Regions from separate parts of the Escherichia sp. XD33 genome, predicted to be linked through region 4. Evidence: predicted binding sites of a transcription regulator. Region 4 holds the regulator's gene; each other region holds the start of a gene.
The links. Region 4 encodes Fur, which represses iron uptake genes when iron is present. Its sites were predicted from a motif close to ATAATAATGAGAACNACTATCAA; they were not measured.
Positions count from the first base shown of each region.

Region 1 (4,758 bases), on a different contig from region 4:
GAATCTTGACTGGCAGGGGGCGATTCCGGGATTTAACGCCAGCGCAGGGCAACCACACTGGCGCTTAGGTAGCATGGGGATGGCGCAGGCGCGGCAGGTTATCGGTCAGCTTGAGCATGAAAGTAGTCAGCATGTGCCGTTTGCTAACGAAATGGCTGAGTTGCTGTTCGGGCAGTTGGTGATGTTGCTGAATCGCCATCGTTACACCAGTGATTCGTTGCCGCCAACATCCAGCGAAACGTTGCTGGATAAGCTGATTACCCGGCTGGCGGCTAGCCTGAAAAGTCCCTTTGCGCTGGATAAATTTTGTGATGAGGCATCGTGCAGTGAGCGCGTTTTGCGTCAGCAATTTCGCCAGCAGACTGGAATGACCATCAATCAATATCTGCGACAGGTCAGAGTGTGTCATGCGCAATATCTTCTCCAGCATAGCCGCCTGTTAATCAGTGATATTTCGACCGAATGTGGCTTTGAAGATAGTAACTATTTTTCGGTGGTGTTTACCCGGGAAACCGGGATGACGCCCAGCCAGTGGCGTCATCTCAATTCGCAGAAAGATTAATTCGCCATGCCGATGCCGACGATGTTAGCGGCGACAATAATCACCACACAACCGAGGCTCAACACCGTTACCGGACGGCGTCCTGCATTGTTCCACTCTTTCAGCACCAGCCCGACGATACCGCCGCACAATACATAGAAACTCATATGCAGCATCCAACTGATGTAGTCATACTGCGCCGGAATGCGGGCGTGGCCCCAGGCATAGAAAAAGAATTGCAGATACCACATCAACCCGCCCAGTGTCGAGAGTAACACATTGTGAATGATCAGCGATTTTGCCAGCGAGAAGTCGGCTTTTAGCGACAAATCTTTCACTTTTGCCAGACGAATAAAACAGAAACCGAGGTTAATGATCGCGCCGCCGCCCATGATGACAACATAGCTTGGCAGAGCGACATACAGTGGATCGACGCCAAGTGCGGCAGCGGCTTCATGCATCGGTTTTGCGGCGTTCATCGCAAAGGACATCCCGGCAGAGAAAATGCCGCACATCACCGCCAGCACCAGCCCTTTTTTCAGATTGAACTCTTCGGCTTTAATGCCCATCTTGCGCTCTTTCAACTGCCCGGCGCGAGTTACAATCCCTACGCCAATCAGCGCCACCAGAACGCCGAGCAACGTCATGCGTCCGCCTTCGGTGCTAATCAACACATCGAAATTGCCGTTGATAATTGGCGTCATCAGCGTACCGACAATCAACGTAATGCCAATGGCGATGCCAATTCCCATCGACATGCCGAGATAACGCATGGTCAGGCCGTAGTTGATATTACCGATCCCCCACATAGCGCCGAACAGAAAAACAGGCAGTAGCGTAGAGAGACTAAACGAGCTGTAATACGCCCAGAAATTCGGTAGTAACAGGGCGCTGATGGCCCACGGCAGAATAATCCACGAAACAATCCCACCGACTGACCACATGGTTTCCCATGACCATTTTTTTACTTTTTTGAACGGAGCGTAAAAACAGGCTGCACTGGCCGCGCCGATCAAATGCCAAAATATCCCCATCGTAATCGCGTTACTCATCTTCTTATCCTCATCATTTTTCGTCGCGTCACATCTCCGACGAGATGAGTGTAAAAATCGTGCTGTCGATTAACCTTTCGCCTGTTGCCGCCGTTGTCGATTTACTGGCAATCACGGCATTAAGTGGGTGATTTGCTTCACATCTCGGGCATTTTCCTGCAAAACCATACCCTTACGAAAAGTACGGCATTGATAATCATTTTCAATATCATTTAATTAACTATAATGAACCAACTGCTTACGCGGCATTAACAATCGGCCGCCCGACAATACTGGAGATGAATATGAGCTATACCCTGCCATCCCTGCCGTATGCTTACGATGCCCTGGAACCGCACTTCGATAAGCAGACCATGGAAATCCACCACACCAAACACCATCAGACCTACGTAAACAACGCCAACGCGGCGCTGGAAAGCCTGCCAGAATTTGCCAACCTGCCGGTTGAAGAGCTGATCACCAAACTGGACCAGCTGCCAGCAGACAAGAAAACCGTACTGCGCAACAACGCTGGCGGTCACGCTAACCACAGCCTGTTCTGGAAAGGTCTGAAAAAAGGCACCACCCTGCAGGGTGACCTGAAAGCGGCTATCGAACGTGACTTCGGCTCCGTTGATAACTTCAAAGCAGAATTTGAAAAAGCGGCAGCTTCCCGCTTTGGTTCCGGCTGGGCATGGCTGGTGCTGAAAGGCGATAAACTGGCGGTGGTTTCTACTGCTAACCAGGATTCTCCGCTGATGGGTGAAGCTATTTCTGGCGCTTCCGGCTTCCCGATTATGGGCCTGGATGTGTGGGAACATGCTTACTACCTGAAATTCCAGAACCGCCGTCCGGACTACATTAAAGAGTTCTGGAACGTGGTGAACTGGGACGAAGCAGCGGCACGTTTTGCGGCGAAAAAATAATCATTTGCCGCCTGCTGCAATGAGGCGTATAGGCCGCATATCAGCTTAAAAAATGAACCATCGCCAACGGCGGTGGTTTTTTTGTGATCAATTTCAAAATAAAAACAATGATCCGATAAAAATAAAACAGCGTTTCAATTAATGTGGTTTTGATCACTTTTATTGATTAAATGAATGTCTATCTTCGTTTCCATCAACACTGATGCTCCATTGAGGAATTACGCATCAGCCCTTAAAAATATGCCGACAGGTGATGGAAATGCAGATAAAACGCTCGATTGAGAAAATCCCGGGGGGGATGATGCTCGTCCCGCTATTCCTTGGCGCACTGTGCCACACCTTCTCGCCGGGGGCGGGGAAATATTTTGGATCATTCACCAACGGGATGATTACCGGTACGGTGCCCATTCTGGCGGTGTGGTTTTTTTGCATGGGGGCGTCAATAAAATTAAGCGCGACGGGAACGGTACTGCGTAAATCCGGTACGCTGGTGGTAACTAAAATTGCCGTCGCGTGGGTGGTTGCGGCAATTGCCTCGCGTATTATTCCGGAACATGGTGTTGAAGTTGGATTCTTTGCCGGACTTTCAACGCTGGCGCTGGTGGCGGCGATGGATATGACCAATGGCGGACTTTACGCTTCCATCATGCAGCAGTACGGCACAAAAGAAGAAGCTGGGGCATTTGTGTTGATGTCGTTGGAGTCCGGGCCGCTCATGACGATGATTATTCTGGGCACTGCCGGGATTGCCTCGTTTGAACCGCATGTTTTCGTCGGCGCAGTATTACCGTTCCTGGTGGGCTTTGCCCTGGGGAACCTTGACCCTGAATTGCGAGAATTTTTCAGCAAAGCGGTGCAAACGCTGATTCCATTCTTTGCCTTCGCGCTGGGCAATACCATTGATTTGACTGTGATTGCCCAGACTGGTTTGCTGGGGATCCTGTTGGGTGTGGCAGTAATTATCGTGACCGGTATTCCGTTGATTATCGCCGATAAATTGATTGGCGGTGGCGATGGCACTGCCGGAATTGCCGCTTCCAGTTCCGCAGGGGCCGCGGTAGCGACACCTGTGCTGATTGCAGAAATGGTGCCTGCGTTTAAACCGATGGCTCCGGCAGCAACTTCGCTGGTAGCGACGGCGGTCATTGTGACTTCGATTCTGGTGCCAATTCTTACCTCTATCTGGTCACGTAAAGTCAAAGCCAGAGCAGCGAAAATCGAAATTTTAGGTACGGTGAAATAAACCTGCTTCCTTAATCCCCACAGCCGGATGAACTAACGTTCGTCCGGTTTGCTATTGAGTTCCTGCCTGGATACTTACCGCGAAAACAGCACGCCTGACATAAAATAAATATGGTCTAATGGGGAAATTTCTCGTGGAGAGGGAACAGATGCGATATCCGGTTGATGTATACACAGGCAAGATTCAGGCTTATCCCGAAGGCAAACCCAGCGCAATTGCTAAAATCCAGGTTGATGGTGAGTTGATGCTGACGGAGCTGGGGCTGGAAGGTGACGAGCAGGCGGAGAAAAAGGTTCACGGCGGGCCAGACAGAGCGCTGTGTCATTATCCTCGTGAGCATTATCTCTACTGGGCGCGGGAATTTCCGGAACAGGCGGAGTTGTTTGTTGCGCCTGCGTTTGGTGAAAACCTCTCAACCGACGGCCTGACGGAAAGTAATGTTTATATGGGCGATATTTTCCGCTGGGGAGAGGCATTAATTCAGGTCAGCCAGCCGCGCTCGCCTTGCTATAAACTCAATTACCATTTTGATATCAGCGATATAGCGCAGTTGATGCAAAACACAGGTAAGGTGGGGTGGTTGTATAGCGTGATAGCGCCAGGGAAAGTGTCTGCGGACGCGCCGCTGGAGTTGGTTTCCCGTGTCAGCGATGTGACCGTGCAGGAGGCTGCCGCCATCGCATGGCATATGCCGTTTGATGACGATCAATATCACCGTTTACTCTCCGCTGCCGGGTTATCGAAAAGCTGGACGCGGACGATGCAAAAGCGCCGACTGAGCGGCAAGATCGAAGATTTTTCCCGCCGGTTGTGGGGAAAATAACCCCCGGAGTGTAGGCCTGATAAGACGCTATCAGCGTCGCATCAGGCATCCTGCTCAAATGCCGGATGCGGCGTAAACGCCTTATCCTGCCTGCAAATGCGAAGTTTAACTCCGCTTATACAGCGGCAACCAAATCACCAGCCGTAAACCGCCCAGCGGGCTGTCTTCTGCCTTCACCCAGCCACGATGCTGCT
Region 1 is NZ_JAENDM010000010.1:54,919-59,676, forward strand. It holds gene rhaR (HTH-type transcriptional activator RhaR) at 1-562, shown strand, start outside; gene rhaT (L-rhamnose/proton symporter RhaT) at 559-1,593, opposite strand; gene sodA (superoxide dismutase [Mn]) at 1,878-2,498, shown strand; gene kdgT (2-keto-3-deoxygluconate transporter) at 2,758-3,741, shown strand; gene yiiM (6-hydroxyaminopurine reductase) at 3,890-4,564, shown strand; gene cpxA (envelope stress sensor histidine kinase CpxA) at 4,670-4,758, opposite strand, start outside.
Region 1: a site for Fur is predicted at 1,783-1,805, ahead of sodA (superoxide dismutase [Mn]). Genes of this name have one in related genera too.

Region 2 (4,758 bases), on a different contig from region 4:
AGCGCCCTGGCTCTCAATGCTCATTTCTGCCAATGTCTTGCCTATTTCTCCAGAGTGCTGGAGAAATGCTACAAAATTGCGCACAATCAAATTGCCGCATTATTCCTAAGAAATTACGCGATATGAAACGTGAAGAGATTTGCCGCTTGCTGGCGGATAAAGTTAATAAACTGAAAAATAAAGAAAATAGTTTGTCAGAACTGTTGCCCGATGTGCGTTTGTTGTATGGCGAGACACCTTTCGCACGTACACCGGTGATGCACGAGCCTGGCATCATAATTCTCTTTTCCGGGCATAAAATCGGTTATATCAATGAACGCGTGTTTCGTTATGATGCCAATGAATACCTGCTGCTGACGGTGCCGTTGCCGTTTGAGTGCGAAACCTATGCCACGTCAGAGGTGCCGCTGGCAGGGTTGCGTCTCAATGTCGATATTTTGCAGTTACAGGAACTGTTGATGGACATTGGCGAAGATGAGCATTTCCAGCCGTCGATGGCAGCCAGCGGGATTAACTCCGCCACGTTATCAGAAGAGATTTTATGCGCGGCGGAGCGGTTACTCGACGTGATGGAGCGACCACTGGATGCGCGTATTCTCGGCAAACAGATCATCCGCGAAATTCTGTACTACGTGCTGACCGGACCTTGCGGCGGCGCGTTACTGGCGCTGGTCAGTCGCCAGACTCACTTCAGTCTGATTAGCCGCGTGCTGAAACGGATTGAGAATAAATACACCGAAAACCTGAGCGTCGAGCAACTGGCGGCAGAAGCCAACATGAGCGTATCGGCGTTCCACCATAATTTTAAGTCTGTCACCAGCACCTCGCCGTTGCAGTATTTGAAGAATTACCGTCTGCATAAGGCGCGGATGATGATCATCCATGACGGCATGAAGGCCAGCGCAGCAGCGATGCGCGTCGGCTATGAAAGCGCATCGCAATTTAGCCGTGAGTTTAAACGTTACTTCGGTGTGACGCCGGGGGAAGATGCGGCAAGAATGCGGGCGATGCAGGGGAATTAAATACGTTCCCGGTACAGCAACCGGGAACGGGGAAAATCGTCAGGCGTTACAGTATTTTTTTTTAATCACCACAAACAGCGTGCCTAACAAGCCAGCGGTTAACAAGGCAATTGGCAGGATCATCAGGAACGTCATTACCTGATCTTCATGGCGTTTAACGAACGGAATCATACTTAAGGCATAGCCAAAACTGGTTACCACGCTGACCCACAGCAATCCACTTAACCAGTTGAAAAACTGGAAGCGGCGGTTTGGCAGACCGGAAATTCCCGCCATGGTTGGCAGCAGCGTACGGACAAATGCAAGAAAACGTCCAGCCAGCAGCGCCAGCAGACCGTGGCGGTCAAACATGCAGGTGGCGCGCTGGTGATATTTAGCAGGAAGCTGTGCCAGCCAGCCTTTCACCGTTTTGGTATTCCCTAACCAGCGCCCCTGAATATAACTTAGCCAGCAGCCCAGACTTGCTGCGGCGGTCAGAATCGCAATCGTAGGCAGAAAATCCATAACCCCCTGGGCAATCAATGCGCCTGCCAGTATCAACAAGCTGTCGCCTGGCAAAAATGAGGCGGGCAGCAGGCCGTTTTCTAAAAACAGCGTGGCAAACATGACAAAGTAAACAACGCTAACAATATGAGGATCCGCCAGCGCGGCAAAGTCGTGTTGCCAGAGCGCAGCGATGATATCTTGAATAACAGCCATGGACTTTCCTGTGGAACAGCGTTTAAGCCTTTATCTGCCTATTGTACTCCTGATTCGTCCGGGACGCCTTGATCCCGGACGCAACAATTTAAGACTTTTCACAATTAAATGTCTGCAAAATTGTCCAAAAGTGGCAATGTTATACAATTCGCGCAAAACCGGCGTCCAGATCGGCAATCAGATCGTCGACATCTTCCAGACCAATATGCAGGCGAATCAAGGTCCCGCTAAAATCGATCTCGCCTTGTGGGCGAATGGCGGCGATATGTTCTGGTTGATTCGCCAGGATCAACGATTCATACCCGCCCCACGAGTAGGCCATGCTGAATAAACTGAAGTTATCCAGATAGTTCGCCAGCTCTTCATTACTGAGTTTTTTCTTAAGCACAAAGGAAAATAGCCCGCTGCTACCTGTAAAGTCTCGTTTCCAGAATTCGTGTCCTTTACTGCCAGGCAGAGCAGGGTGGTTAACTCGCGCTACTTGCGGATGTTCTGCCAGCCATTCAGCCACTTTCAGACTGCTTTCATGATGTTGACGCAAACGCACACCTAATGTGCGCAGGCCACGGCTGGTTATATAGGCGGTATCGGCATCGACCATCTGGCCCATCAGATAGGCGTTTTCCCGTAGCTGCTCCCAGCAACGGGCATTGCACACGGCAGTGCCAATCATCGCATCTGAATGCCCAACCAGATATTTGGTGGCGGCTTGAATAGAAACATCGATGCCAAAATCCAGCGCCTTAAACAGCACACCGGCTGCCCAGGTGTTGTCGATCATAATGATGGCATCCGGCACCACACTGCGTACGGCGGCAACAATCGCCGGAACGTCGTGGACTTCCATGGTGATGGAGCCTGGCGATTCCAGAAACACGATTTTAGTGTTTGGCTGCAGATGCTTAACGATATCGGCACCAATCAGCGGATCAAACCACGATGTCGTTACGCCCAGTTTGCTGAGGATTTTGCTACAGAAATCCTGACTCGGTTCATAGGCGGTGTTGGTCATCAACACATGATCGCCCTGTTCGACAAAAGCAAGAATGGAATTAGCAACCGCTGCCGCCCCGCAGGGAAATAGCGCGCAGCCTGCGCCACCTTCCAGTTCACACATCGCTTGTTGTAAGGAGAAATGGGTTAACGTTCCGCGCCGTCCATAGAACAACTCGCCATTGGCGCGATTGCGCGTCGCGTGCTTTTTGGCTTCCACACTGTCAAAGACCAGCGAAGAAGCGCGCTGAATCACGCTATTTACCGCGCCGAGAGTGTATTTTTTGCTGCGTCCTGCATTCACCAGTTGAGTATCAAGCTTTTTGTCCGCCATGTCGGGATTCCTGTTTTTATACGTCTGGATGTCTAAACTAGCATGAATATTCGCGGGCGCATCCTGAAGAATTGGCATAAAGCAGAAAATTTTCGCAAATGGCGTGCTGGTGACTTTTTTACTGCGTAAACGCAAGGAAAAGAAAGCAAAGGTACGGCAGTATGCAAATAGTAATGAGAACGACTATCAATTCGACGTCATTTTGATATTATTATGCGCAGATTTTGTGACTTGCGTCCTGGAGATACACAGTGGGTAATAATTTGATGCAGACGGACCTTTCCGTCTGGGGTATGTATCAGCACGCCGATATTGTCGTTAAGTGCGTGATGATTGGGCTTATTTTGGCCTCCGTAGTCACTTGGGCAATCTTCTTCAGTAAGAGCGTAGAATTCTTCAATCAGAAGCGTCGCCTTAAGCGCGAGCAGCAACTGCTGGCTGAAGCGCGTTCCTTAAACCAGGCCAACGATATCGCCGCTGATTTTGGTAGCAAAAGCTTAAGCCTGCATTTGCTCAATGAAGCGCAGAATGAGCTGGAACTGTCAGAAGGCAGCGACGATAACGAAGGTATTAAAGAACGTACCAGCTTCCGTCTGGAGCGTCGGGTCGCCGCAGTGGGTCGTCAAATGGGCCGCGGTAACGGCTATCTGGCAACCATCGGCGCGATTTCTCCGTTCGTTGGTCTGTTTGGTACGGTCTGGGGCATCATGAACAGCTTTATTGGTATCGCGCAAACGCAGACCACTAACCTGGCAGTCGTTGCGCCGGGTATCGCAGAAGCTCTGTTAGCAACGGCAATCGGCCTCGTGGCAGCGATTCCTGCGGTCGTTATCTATAACGTATTTGCACGCCAGATTGGCGGCTTTAAAGCGATGCTGGGTGATGTTGCAGCGCAGGTATTGTTGCTGCAAAGCCGTGACCTGGATCTGGAAGCCAGCGCCGCTGCGCATCCGGTTCGTGTCGCACAAAAATTACGCGCAGGATAATATCCGATGGCAATGCATCTTAACGAAAACCTCGACGATAACGGCGAAATGCATGATATCAACGTGACGCCGTTTATCGACGTGATGTTGGTTCTGCTGATTATCTTTATGGTGGCGGCACCGTTAGCGACGGTAGATGTGAAGGTGAACTTGCCTGCTTCTACCAGCACGCCGCAGCCGCGCCCGGAAAAACCGGTTTATCTGTCGGTGAAGGCAGACAACTCGATGTTTATCGGTAACGATCCGGTCACCGATGAAACAATGATTACGGCGTTGAATGCGTTAACCGAAGGCAAGAAAGACACCACCATCTTCTTCCGAGCGGACAAAACCGTCGATTACGAGACGTTGATGAAGGTAATGGATACGCTGCATCAGGCGGGTTACCTGAAGATAGGTCTGGTCGGCGAAGAAACCGCCAAAGCGAAGTAAAGTAGAATTGCCTGATGCGCTACGCTCATCAGGCCTACAAAATCTATTGCAACATGTTGAATCTTCGTGCGTTTGTAGGCCGGATAAGGCGTTCACGACGCATCCGGCATTAGGTGCTCAATGCCTGATGCGCTACGCTTATCAGGCCTACAAAATCTATTGCAACATGTTGAATCTTCATGCGTTTGTAGGCGGATAAGGCGTTTTCGCCACATCAGGTAAGAGTGAATTCACAATGATGCCCGGTTGCTTTTCACAACCGGGCATTTTTTTAACCTAAATGCTCGCCGCC
Region 2 is NZ_JAENDM010000031.1:14,289-19,046, reverse strand. It holds gene yqhC (DNA-binding transcriptional regulator YqhC) at 123-1,022, shown strand; gene yghB (DedA family general envelope maintenance protein YghB) at 1,062-1,721, opposite strand; gene metC (cystathionine beta-lyase) at 1,861-3,048, opposite strand; gene exbB (tol-pal system-associated acyl-CoA thioesterase) at 3,300-4,034, shown strand; gene exbD (TonB system transport protein ExbD) at 4,041-4,466, shown strand; gene yghA (NADP(+)-dependent aldehyde reductase) at 4,738-4,758, opposite strand, start outside.
Region 2: a site for Fur is predicted at 3,216-3,238, ahead of exbB (tol-pal system-associated acyl-CoA thioesterase). Genes of this name have one in related genera too.

Region 3 (4,758 bases), on a different contig from region 4:
CAGCAAGCTGTCGCTGAACAATATGAAGCAAAAACAGGTATTAAAGAGACTTTTTACGTTTGTAAACCATCACAAGGAGCAGGACAGTGCTGAACGAAACTCCCGCACTGGCACCCGATGGTCAGCCGTACCGACTGTTAACTTTGCGTAACAACGCAGGGATGGTAGTCACGCTGATGGACTGGGGTGCGACTTTACTTTCCGCCCGTATTCCGCTTTCCGATGGCAGCGTCCGCGAGGCGCTGCTCGGCTGTGCCAGCCCGGAATGCTATCAGGATCAGGCCGCGTTTCTGGGGGCCTCTATTGGTCGTTATGCCAACCGTATCGCCAATAGCCGTTATACCTTTGACGGTGAAACCGTGACGCTTTCGCCAAGTCAGGGCGTTAACCAGCTGCACGGCGGGCCGGAAGGGTTCGACAAACGTCGCTGGCAGATTGTGAACCAGAACGATCGTCAGGTGCTGTTTGCCCTGAGTTCAGATGATGGTGATCAGGGCTTCCCGGGTAATCTCGGCGCGACGGTGCAATATCGTCTGACCGACGATAACCGTATCTCCATTACTTATCGCGCCACAGTTGATAAACCTTGCCCGGTGAATATGACTAATCACGTCTATTTCAATCTTGACGGCGAGCAGTCTGACGTGCGCAATCACAAGTTGCAGATTCTGGCGGACGAATATCTGCCGGTTGATGAAGGCGGCATTCCGCACGACGGCCTGAAATCTGTCGCCGGAACGTCTTTTGATTTCCGCAGCGCCAAAATCATCGCCAGTGAGTTTCTTGCCGACGACGATCAGCGCAAAGTGAAAGGTTACGATCACGCATTCTTGTTACAGGCCAAAGGCGATGGCAAGAAAGTGGCGGCGCATGTCTGGTCAGCAGATGAAAAATTGCAGCTGAAGGTCTACACCACCGCTCCGGCTCTGCAATTCTACTCCGGCAACTTCCTCGGCGGCACACCGTCGCGGGGAACCGAACCTTACGCCGACTGGCAAGGGCTGGCTCTGGAAAGCGAGTTTCTACCGGACAGCCCGAACCACCCTGAATGGCCGCAACCGGACTGCTTCCTGCGTCCTGGCGAAGAGTATTCCAGCCTGACGGAATATCAGTTTATTGCTGAGTAATGTTACGCCCTCGTCATGAGGGCTTTATCTCATATTGTTCAAATCACCAGCAAACACCGACATATTTGCAACTCAATATTCACAACAACCTTACACTGCGCCACTATTTTCGCTATGGTTATGCGTAAGCATTGCTGTTGCTTCGTCGCGGCAATATAATGAGAATTATTATCATTAAAAGATGATTTGAGGAGTAAGTATATGGCTGTAACTAAGCTGGTTCTGGTTCGTCATGGCGAAAGTCAGTGGAACAAAGAAAACCGTTTCACCGGTTGGTACGACGTGGATCTGTCTGAGAAAGGCGTAAGCGAAGCAAAAGCAGCAGGTAAGCTGCTGAAAGAGGAAGGTTACAGCTTTGACTTTGCTTACACTTCTGTGCTGAAACGCGCTATCCATACCCTGTGGAATGTGCTGGACGAACTGGATCAGGCATGGCTGCCCGTTGAGAAATCCTGGAAACTGAACGAACGTCACTACGGTGCATTGCAGGGTCTGAACAAAGCGGAAACTGCTGAAAAGTATGGCGACGAGCAGGTGAAACAGTGGCGTCGTGGTTTTGCAGTGACTCCGCCGGAACTGACTAAAGATGATGAGCGTTATCCGGGTCACGATCCGCGTTACGCGAAACTGAGCGAGAAAGAACTGCCGCTGACGGAAAGCCTGGCGCTGACCATTGACCGCGTGATCCCTTACTGGAATGAAACTATTCTGCCGCGTATGAAGAGCGGTGAGCGCGTGATCATCGCTGCACACGGTAACTCTTTACGTGCGCTGGTGAAATATCTTGATAACATGAGCGAAGAAGAGATTCTTGAGCTTAATATCCCGACTGGCGTGCCGCTGGTGTATGAGTTCGACGAGAATTTCAAACCGCTGAAACGCTATTATCTGGGTAATGCTGACGAGATCGCAGCGAAAGCAGCGGCGGTTGCAAACCAGGGTAAAGCGAAGTAAACGTCATTCGTTTAAAATGAGAAAGCCGACTGCAAGTGAGTCGGCTTTTTTGTTGCTAACAATGGAGCACATTGCCTGATGCGACGCTGCGCGACTTATCAGGCCTGTGGTGATTCATCGGATACGCCACTCTGACGGCGCATCCGACAATTAAACCTTACCCGCGACGCGCTTTTACTGCATTCGCCAGTTGACGTAACAGAGCATCGGTATCTTCCCAGCCGATGCAGGCATCGGTGATGCTCTTACCGTAGGCCAGCGGCTCCCCGCTCTCGAGGCTCTGATTGCCTTCCACCAGATGGCTTTCCACCATCACGCCAATAATGGCCTTTTCGCCACCGGCAATCTGCTGGCAAACGTCAGCACAAACATCCATCTGCTTTTTGAATTGTTTGGACGAGTTAGCATGGCTGAAATCGATCATCACCTGTGCTGGCAGGCCTGCTTTGTTCAGCCCTTCTTTCACTTCAGCAACGTGCTTCGCGCTGTAGTTAGGCTCTTTACCGCCGCGCAGAATGATATGGCAATCGCCGTTACCGCTGGTATTCACAATCGCCGAATGCCCCCATTTCGTTACGGACAGGAAGCAGTGCGGCGCACCGGCGGCATTAATGGCATCGATAGCCACTTTAATCGTACCGTCGGTGCCATTTTTGAAGCCGACCGGACAAGAAAGCCCTGATGCCAGTTCGCGGTGCACCTGCGATTCGGTGGTACGTGCGCCAATTGCGCCCCAGCTCATCAGGTCAGCGAGATATTGTGGGGTGATCATATCGAGAAACTCACCTGCCGCTGGCAGACCGCTGTCGTTAATATCAAGCAGCAATTTACGGGCTATACGCAGACCGTCGTTGATCTGGAAGCTATTATCCATATGCGGATCGTTAATCAGCCCTTTCCAGCCCACCGTGGTACGCGGCTTTTCAAAATAGACGCGCATTACGATTTCCAGCTCATCTTTCAGCTCTTCACGCAGCGCCAGCAAGCGAGTGGCATACTCTTTTGCCGCGACAGGATCATGAATTGAGCATGGGCCAATCACAACCAACAGGCGATCATCATTACCTTTCAGGATCTTATGGATCGCTTTTCGGGCATGGGCAACCGTATTCGCGGCATTTTCAGTAGCGGGGAATTTTTCCAGCAATGCGACAGGAGGAAGTAACTCTTTGATTTCTTTGATGCGTAAATCGTCGTTCTGATAATTCATGTCTGTTCCAGTGTTGCCATACTTATCTTAGTGAATGCAATACTTCCAATCTATATCTTCCGTCAGAATGTGTAAACGGGGTTTTACACTATGAACGGATTAATCCTGGAATTAGCAAGAAAAACGCCAGATTGTCGCGAAAAACGAGATCTCTCCTACAATTTCTAACTGTAACTCCTTTGTTTGTTAATTATTTCAAGATTCTCTGCTGCGTTTCATAACCTGGCTGAAATCTTAAACCAATGCCTTATATTCACCTGCAAATGCACTGTTGGAAGAGGTTATCCGACATAACGACCATAACAGGAGCATCCTATGAAAATGACAAAACTGGCCACATTATTTCTGACTGCCACTCTAAGCCTTGCCAGCGGTGCCGCACTGGCTGCCGATAGCGGAGCGCAAACTAATAACGGCCAGGCAAACGCCGCAGCTGATGCGGGCCAGGTAGCCCCTGACGCCCGTGAAAATGTCGCGCCAAATAACGTCGACAATAACGGGGTAAATACCGGTTCTGGCGGCACAATGCTGCATTCGGATGGTTCTTCAATGAACAATGACGGAATGACCAAAGATGAAGAGCACAAGAACACCATGTGCAAAGATGGTCGCTGTCCGGATATCAATAAAAAGGTACAAACCGGTGATGGCATCAATAATGATGTCGATACCAAAACCGACGGTACCACGCAGTAACCCTGCAAAATAGCCAATAATGGGAGAGCGGAGTCTCTCCCTTTTAATTTTTCACTTCTAAAAGCAGTATGATGTCATAAAGTTAAGTGAGAATAATTAAGGGATGACTCGTCATGGCGCACTCACACTCACACACGTCCTCACACCTGCCAGAAGATAATAATGCTCGTCGCTTGTTGTATGCTTTCGGCGTGACTGCCGGGTTTATGCTGGTAGAAGTCGTTGGTGGTTTTCTTTCTGGTTCTCTGGCATTGCTGGCCGATGCGGGTCATATGTTGACCGATACTGCCGCCCTGCTTTTCGCCCTACTCGCCGTGCAATTTTCACGTCGTCCTCCCACCATTCGCCACACTTTCGGTTGGCTAAGACTGACCACGCTCGCGGCGTTTGTGAATGCCATAGCCCTCGTGGTAATTACCATTTTGATTGTCTGGGAGGCGATAGAACGCTTCCGCACGCCGCGTCCGGTCGAGGGCGGCATGATGATGGCAATTGCCGTGGCTGGGTTGCTGGCAAATATACTTTCTTTCTGGTTACTTCATCACGGCAGCGAAGAGAAAAACCTCAACGTACGAGCAGCGGCACTGCATGTGCTCGGGGACCTGCTGGGTTCGGTTGGGGCTATTATTGCCGCGTTGATTATTATCTGGACTGGCTGGACACCTGCTGACCCCATTCTCTCGATACTGGTGTCGCTTCTGGTTCTGCGTAGCGCGTGGCGACTGTTGAAAGATAGCGTGAATGAATTACTTGAAGGTGCACCGGTATCGC
Region 3 is NZ_JAENDM010000003.1:162,789-167,546, forward strand. It holds gene galK (galactokinase) at 1-93, shown strand, start outside; gene galM (galactose-1-epimerase) at 87-1,127, shown strand; gene gpmA (2,3-diphosphoglycerate-dependent phosphoglycerate mutase) at 1,329-2,081, shown strand; gene aroG (3-deoxy-7-phosphoheptulonate synthase AroG) at 2,239-3,291, opposite strand; gene K0778_RS03660 (YbgS-like family protein) at 3,607-3,987, shown strand; gene zitB (CDF family zinc transporter ZitB) at 4,101-4,758, shown strand, end outside.
Region 3: a site for Fur is predicted at 1,280-1,302, ahead of gpmA (2,3-diphosphoglycerate-dependent phosphoglycerate mutase). Genes of this name have one in related genera too.

Region 4 (4,758 bases):
TGACCGCTCGCTTTTGCTCTGCGTATTCGTCCGAAAGCAGAAGTTCACGCATTGCGCGAACCTTGTCTTTAATCGTTTTGACCGGCTTCGCTTCGACGATAGCAGGTGACGCAACGCGAACCTCTTTCGTCACCGGAGCAGCAGGCTGTGATGCGGCGGAAAATTTCAACATACGCCGTAAAATGTCGGATGCGCTCTCGCCGATATGCTTAGTGTGGCTGGCAATATAGCTGTAGAGTTCATCATCAACTTCAATCGTTTTCATCTTAATCCAGTGCAGTGTCTTAGCTGAATACAAGTCGCCAGGAGTATATGAATAAATCCCGGCAGCGGATAGCGTCAAGCCTGGCTTGCAGAAAAACTCGGAATAAACCTTATTTGTTGCAGCCCTGTGGCACAATGGTCAACATAATACCCTAACCCGACAACGCGAAAAAAAGAACTTTGCCATGAAATTGAATATCCGCGCGCAAACTGCACAAAACCAGCACAATAATTCTCCCATCGTTCTTGTCCATGGTCTGTTTGGTAGCCTCGACAACCTTGGCGTACTGGCTCGCGATCTGGTAAACGATCACAATATCATCCAGGTTGATATGCGTAACCACGGTCTTTCACCGAGAGAGCCGGTAATGAATTACCCGGCGATGGCGCAGGATCTTGTTGATACCCTGGATGCACTGCAGATCGACAAAGCAACATTTATCGGTCACTCCATGGGCGGTAAAGCGGTAATGGCACTTACTGCACTGGCCCCCGATCGCATCGATAAACTGGTGGCGATCGATATCGCACCGGTCGACTATCACGTACGCCGTCATGATGAGATTTTCGCAGCTATCAACGCGGTCAGTGAATCGGACGCACAAACTCGCCAGCAAGCAGCAGCAATAATGCGCCAGCATCTTAATGAAGAAGGGGTGATTCAGTTTCTGTTGAAATCTTTTGTTGACGGGGAGTGGCGCTTTAACGTGCCGGTATTGTGGGATCAGTATCCGCATATTGTGGGTTGGGAGAAAATCCCGGCATGGGATCACCCTGCCCTGTTTATCCCTGGTGGTAATTCTCCGTATGTTAGCGAGCAGTACCGTGATGATTTACTGGCACAATTTCCACAGGCACGGGCGCATGTCATTGCAGGCGCGGGTCACTGGGTCCATGCTGAAAAACCAGATGCGGTATTACGCGCTATCCGTCGCTATCTCAATGATTAACGCAACTGATTAAAAACCCAGCGTCCGCGTCGCTTTCCGCGCGTGGGCGTTGGCGTGACTCATCGCGCTGATGTATTATGGCGCGCTATCCATCCGGGCAGAGGCCTGGCTGATTGTTTCCCCCGAAGTCACCAAGATCATGGCCAAAGAACAAACGGACCGTACGACATTAGATCTGTTCGCGCACGAGCGTCGACCGGGACGACCGAAAACTAATCCGCTTTCGCGCGATGAACAGCTGCGTATTAATAAACGCAACCAACTAAAACGCGACAAAGTACGTGGCCTTAAGCGTGTCGAACTGAAGCTGAACGCGGAAGCTGTCGAGGCGCTGAACGAGCTGGCGGAATCGCGCAATATGAGCCGTAGCGAACTGATCGAAGAGATGTTAATGCAGCAACTGGCGGCGCTGCGTAGTCAGGGCATCGTTTAAATTTCCACTTTCATGTAGCACAGTGTGCAGTCCTGCTCGTTTGCTGATTCCGCAAGACTGCCTGTTCTGCTATGATTGCCTTTATCCGTGGGCAATTTTCCACCCCCATTTCAATAAGTTTCAAGAGGTTATTTCACTCATGGCTATCACTGGCATCTTTTTCGGCAGCGACACCGGTAATACCGAAAATATCGCAAAAATGATTCAAAAACAGCTTGGTAAAGACGTTGCCGATGTCCATGACATTGCAAAAAGCAGCAAAGAAGATCTGGAAGCTTATGACATTCTGCTGCTGGGCATCCCAACCTGGTATTACGGCGAAGCGCAGTGTGACTGGGATGACTTCTTCCCGACTCTCGAAGAGATTGATTTCAATGGCAAACTGGTTGCGCTGTTTGGTTGTGGTGACCAGGAAGATTACGCCGAATATTTCTGCGACGCATTGGGCACCATCCGCGACATCATTGAACCGCGCGGTGCAACCATCGTTGGTCACTGGCCAACTGCGGGCTATCATTTCGAAGCATCAAAAGGTCTGGCAGATGACGACCACTTTGTCGGTCTGGCTATCGACGAAGACCGTCAGCCGGAACTGACCGCTGAACGTGTAGAAAAATGGGTTAAACAGATTTCTGAAGAGTTGCATCTCGACGAAATTCTCAATGCCTGATGTGATGCGGCGTAGACTCATGTCTACGCCGTATTAATAGATAATGCCAATCAAAATAATTGCTACAAATTTGTAACTTTTGCTGTTGTACCTGTACAATGTCCCGGTGTTCAAGTGGCCTTGCCGTTGTAAATGTAAGCTATGCCACGTTTTTATTAACAATATTTGCCAGGGACTTGTGGTTTTCATTTAGGCGTGGCAATTCTATAATGATACGCATTATCTCAAGAGCAAATTCTGTCACTTCTTCTAATGAAGTGAACCGCTTAGTAACAGGACAGATTCCGCATGACTGATAACAATACCGCCCTAAAGAAAGCTGGCCTGAAAGTAACGCTTCCTCGTTTAAAAATCCTGGAAGTTCTTCAGGAGCCGGACAACCATCACGTCAGTGCGGAAGATTTATACAAACGTCTGATCGATATGGGTGAAGAAATTGGTCTGGCTACGGTATATCGCGTACTGAACCAGTTTGACGACGCTGGTATCGTCACCCGCCACAATTTTGAAGGCGGTAAATCCGTATTTGAACTGACACAGCAACATCACCACGATCACCTGATCTGCCTCGACTGCGGCAAGGTTATCGAATTTAGTGATGATTCCATCGAAGCGCGTCAGCGTGAAATTGCCGCAAAACATGGCATTCGCCTGACTAACCACAGTCTCTATCTTTACGGTCACTGTGCCGAAGGCGATTGCCGCGAAGATGAGCACGCGCACGAAGGCAAATAAGCCAGCCTGAACGAGAAAAGCCAACCTGCGGGTTGGCTTTTTTATGCAAGGGAAATAAGAAAAGCGAGAGTTACAGCTCTCACTTATTTGTTATTACTGCGAATTTCCTGCCAGACCTTATCACAATCGGCTTTCACCGCCTGATCATTTCCGGTTTGCGTTGCACGCAGACACTGCTGATAATCCAGTACGCGGACACTTTCCTGGTCGGCAAACTGCTGATGTTGTTTCTCTTTCTTCAGCACGTTTAACACGCTCTGGCAGGCTTCAATTTTTTCCGGCGAACCTTGCGCGGTGTTGATACAGGCGCTGTATGCCTCTTTCAGACGGCTGTCTTCCTGTGGTGCGGTTGATTGCGCACAAGCTACCAGCCCCGATGCCATCATGGCGATGAGAATCAGTTTTTTCATAGCAAATTCCTCAAACGTGCGGCAGGCACAAAACCTGCCGCGTCGGGCATCAGAAGATGGTGAATGGTGCGATTACCATAAATTTTACGTCACGCTCATCCTGGAAGATGTTGCCGTAACCACCGCCCCAGCTTGGGATGTCGGAGTGGTTGTCGTATTCGGTGAAGTGCAGTTTGAACATCGTGCCTTTGGCGCGACCGTCCTGAATGGTATAGACCGCATCCAGGCTGTATGCAGACTCTTCAATAGTCCGGTTTTTGTCGTAGTACGCATCCGGATTGCTCTGCCAGGTCGCAGGTTTAGCATCCCATGCGTAAACGTAGGAAGCGCCGATGGCGAAGCCTGGAAGATTCCAGTTTTTCAGGTCATACATCGCACCGAAGAAGACTGCTTTTTCGCCGTTGGCGTTGAAGTCAGAACGGTTGTCCCACCAGATATCCAGGCGACCGTTTGAGGAAGCGTAGGTTGGAGTCATACGTTGCAGGAAGTATCCCTGCTGACCGTCAGCCTTAACCCAGGTGCCTTCGAGGCGCAAATCCACTACGTCAGCCGCCCGGTAACCAAAGGTCAACGCCTGCAGCCAGGCGGTGCCGTCATAAAGGTCGTTGACGCTGCGATCGTCAACTTTATCGCGGGTACCGTAGAACTGGTAGCTGGTGGTTAACGGGCTACCGGCGATATCAAATTTGTAGCTGGCTTTGGCAAAATATTGATCGATATACCCTTCCGCCTGACCAAAAGCCGCTTCCAGTACGAAGTTATTTTTGAAGTCGTATTTCGCCCCAAGGGAGTGCAGATAATCAACTTTGGTGGTTTTATCGTTCTGATAAAACTCATCCATTTCCAGATGCCACGGCGCTTTGTATTCGTTGGTCCACATGTAGGAGAAACTCAATGCACCGGCATCGCCGTAATCAAAATTCGCTCCGGCTTCCGCACCCTGATAAGTACCCGGCATAAAGCTCCAGTGAGGCGCTAACAGCGTCTGACCGGTTGGCTGAATATAACCTGCCCTCGCCCAAACCGGACCGTATTTAAATTTGGCCGCTGCTTTATACAGGCTTATACCGCTTTTGTCGCCGGACCAGTCTTCGTCATAGGCTTTATTACTTTTTGAAAACGCGATTTCGTTCGGGTGAGAGCTGTCGCCGTTTTCCGCCATTTCAATCGCCGTAAACGCGGCAATATCAAGGCCGAACATATCAGCAGCATAACCAGACTGAAAATCGAGGTTGGCATTCCAGGTGGAGTGAGAAAGGTTGGTTTTGTATTTGTCGCCGTCGGTAACATCTTTAC
Region 4 is NZ_JAENDM010000011.1:16,903-21,660, forward strand. It holds gene seqA (replication initiation negative regulator SeqA) at 1-265, opposite strand, end outside; gene ybfF (esterase) at 450-1,214, shown strand; gene ybfE (LexA regulated protein) at 1,354-1,647, shown strand; gene fldA (flavodoxin FldA) at 1,787-2,317, shown strand; gene uof (fur leader peptide) at 2,527-2,613, shown strand; gene fur (ferric iron uptake transcriptional regulator) at 2,606-3,052, shown strand; gene chiQ (ChiQ/YbfN family lipoprotein) at 3,136-3,462, opposite strand; gene chiP (chitoporin) at 3,512-4,758, opposite strand, start outside.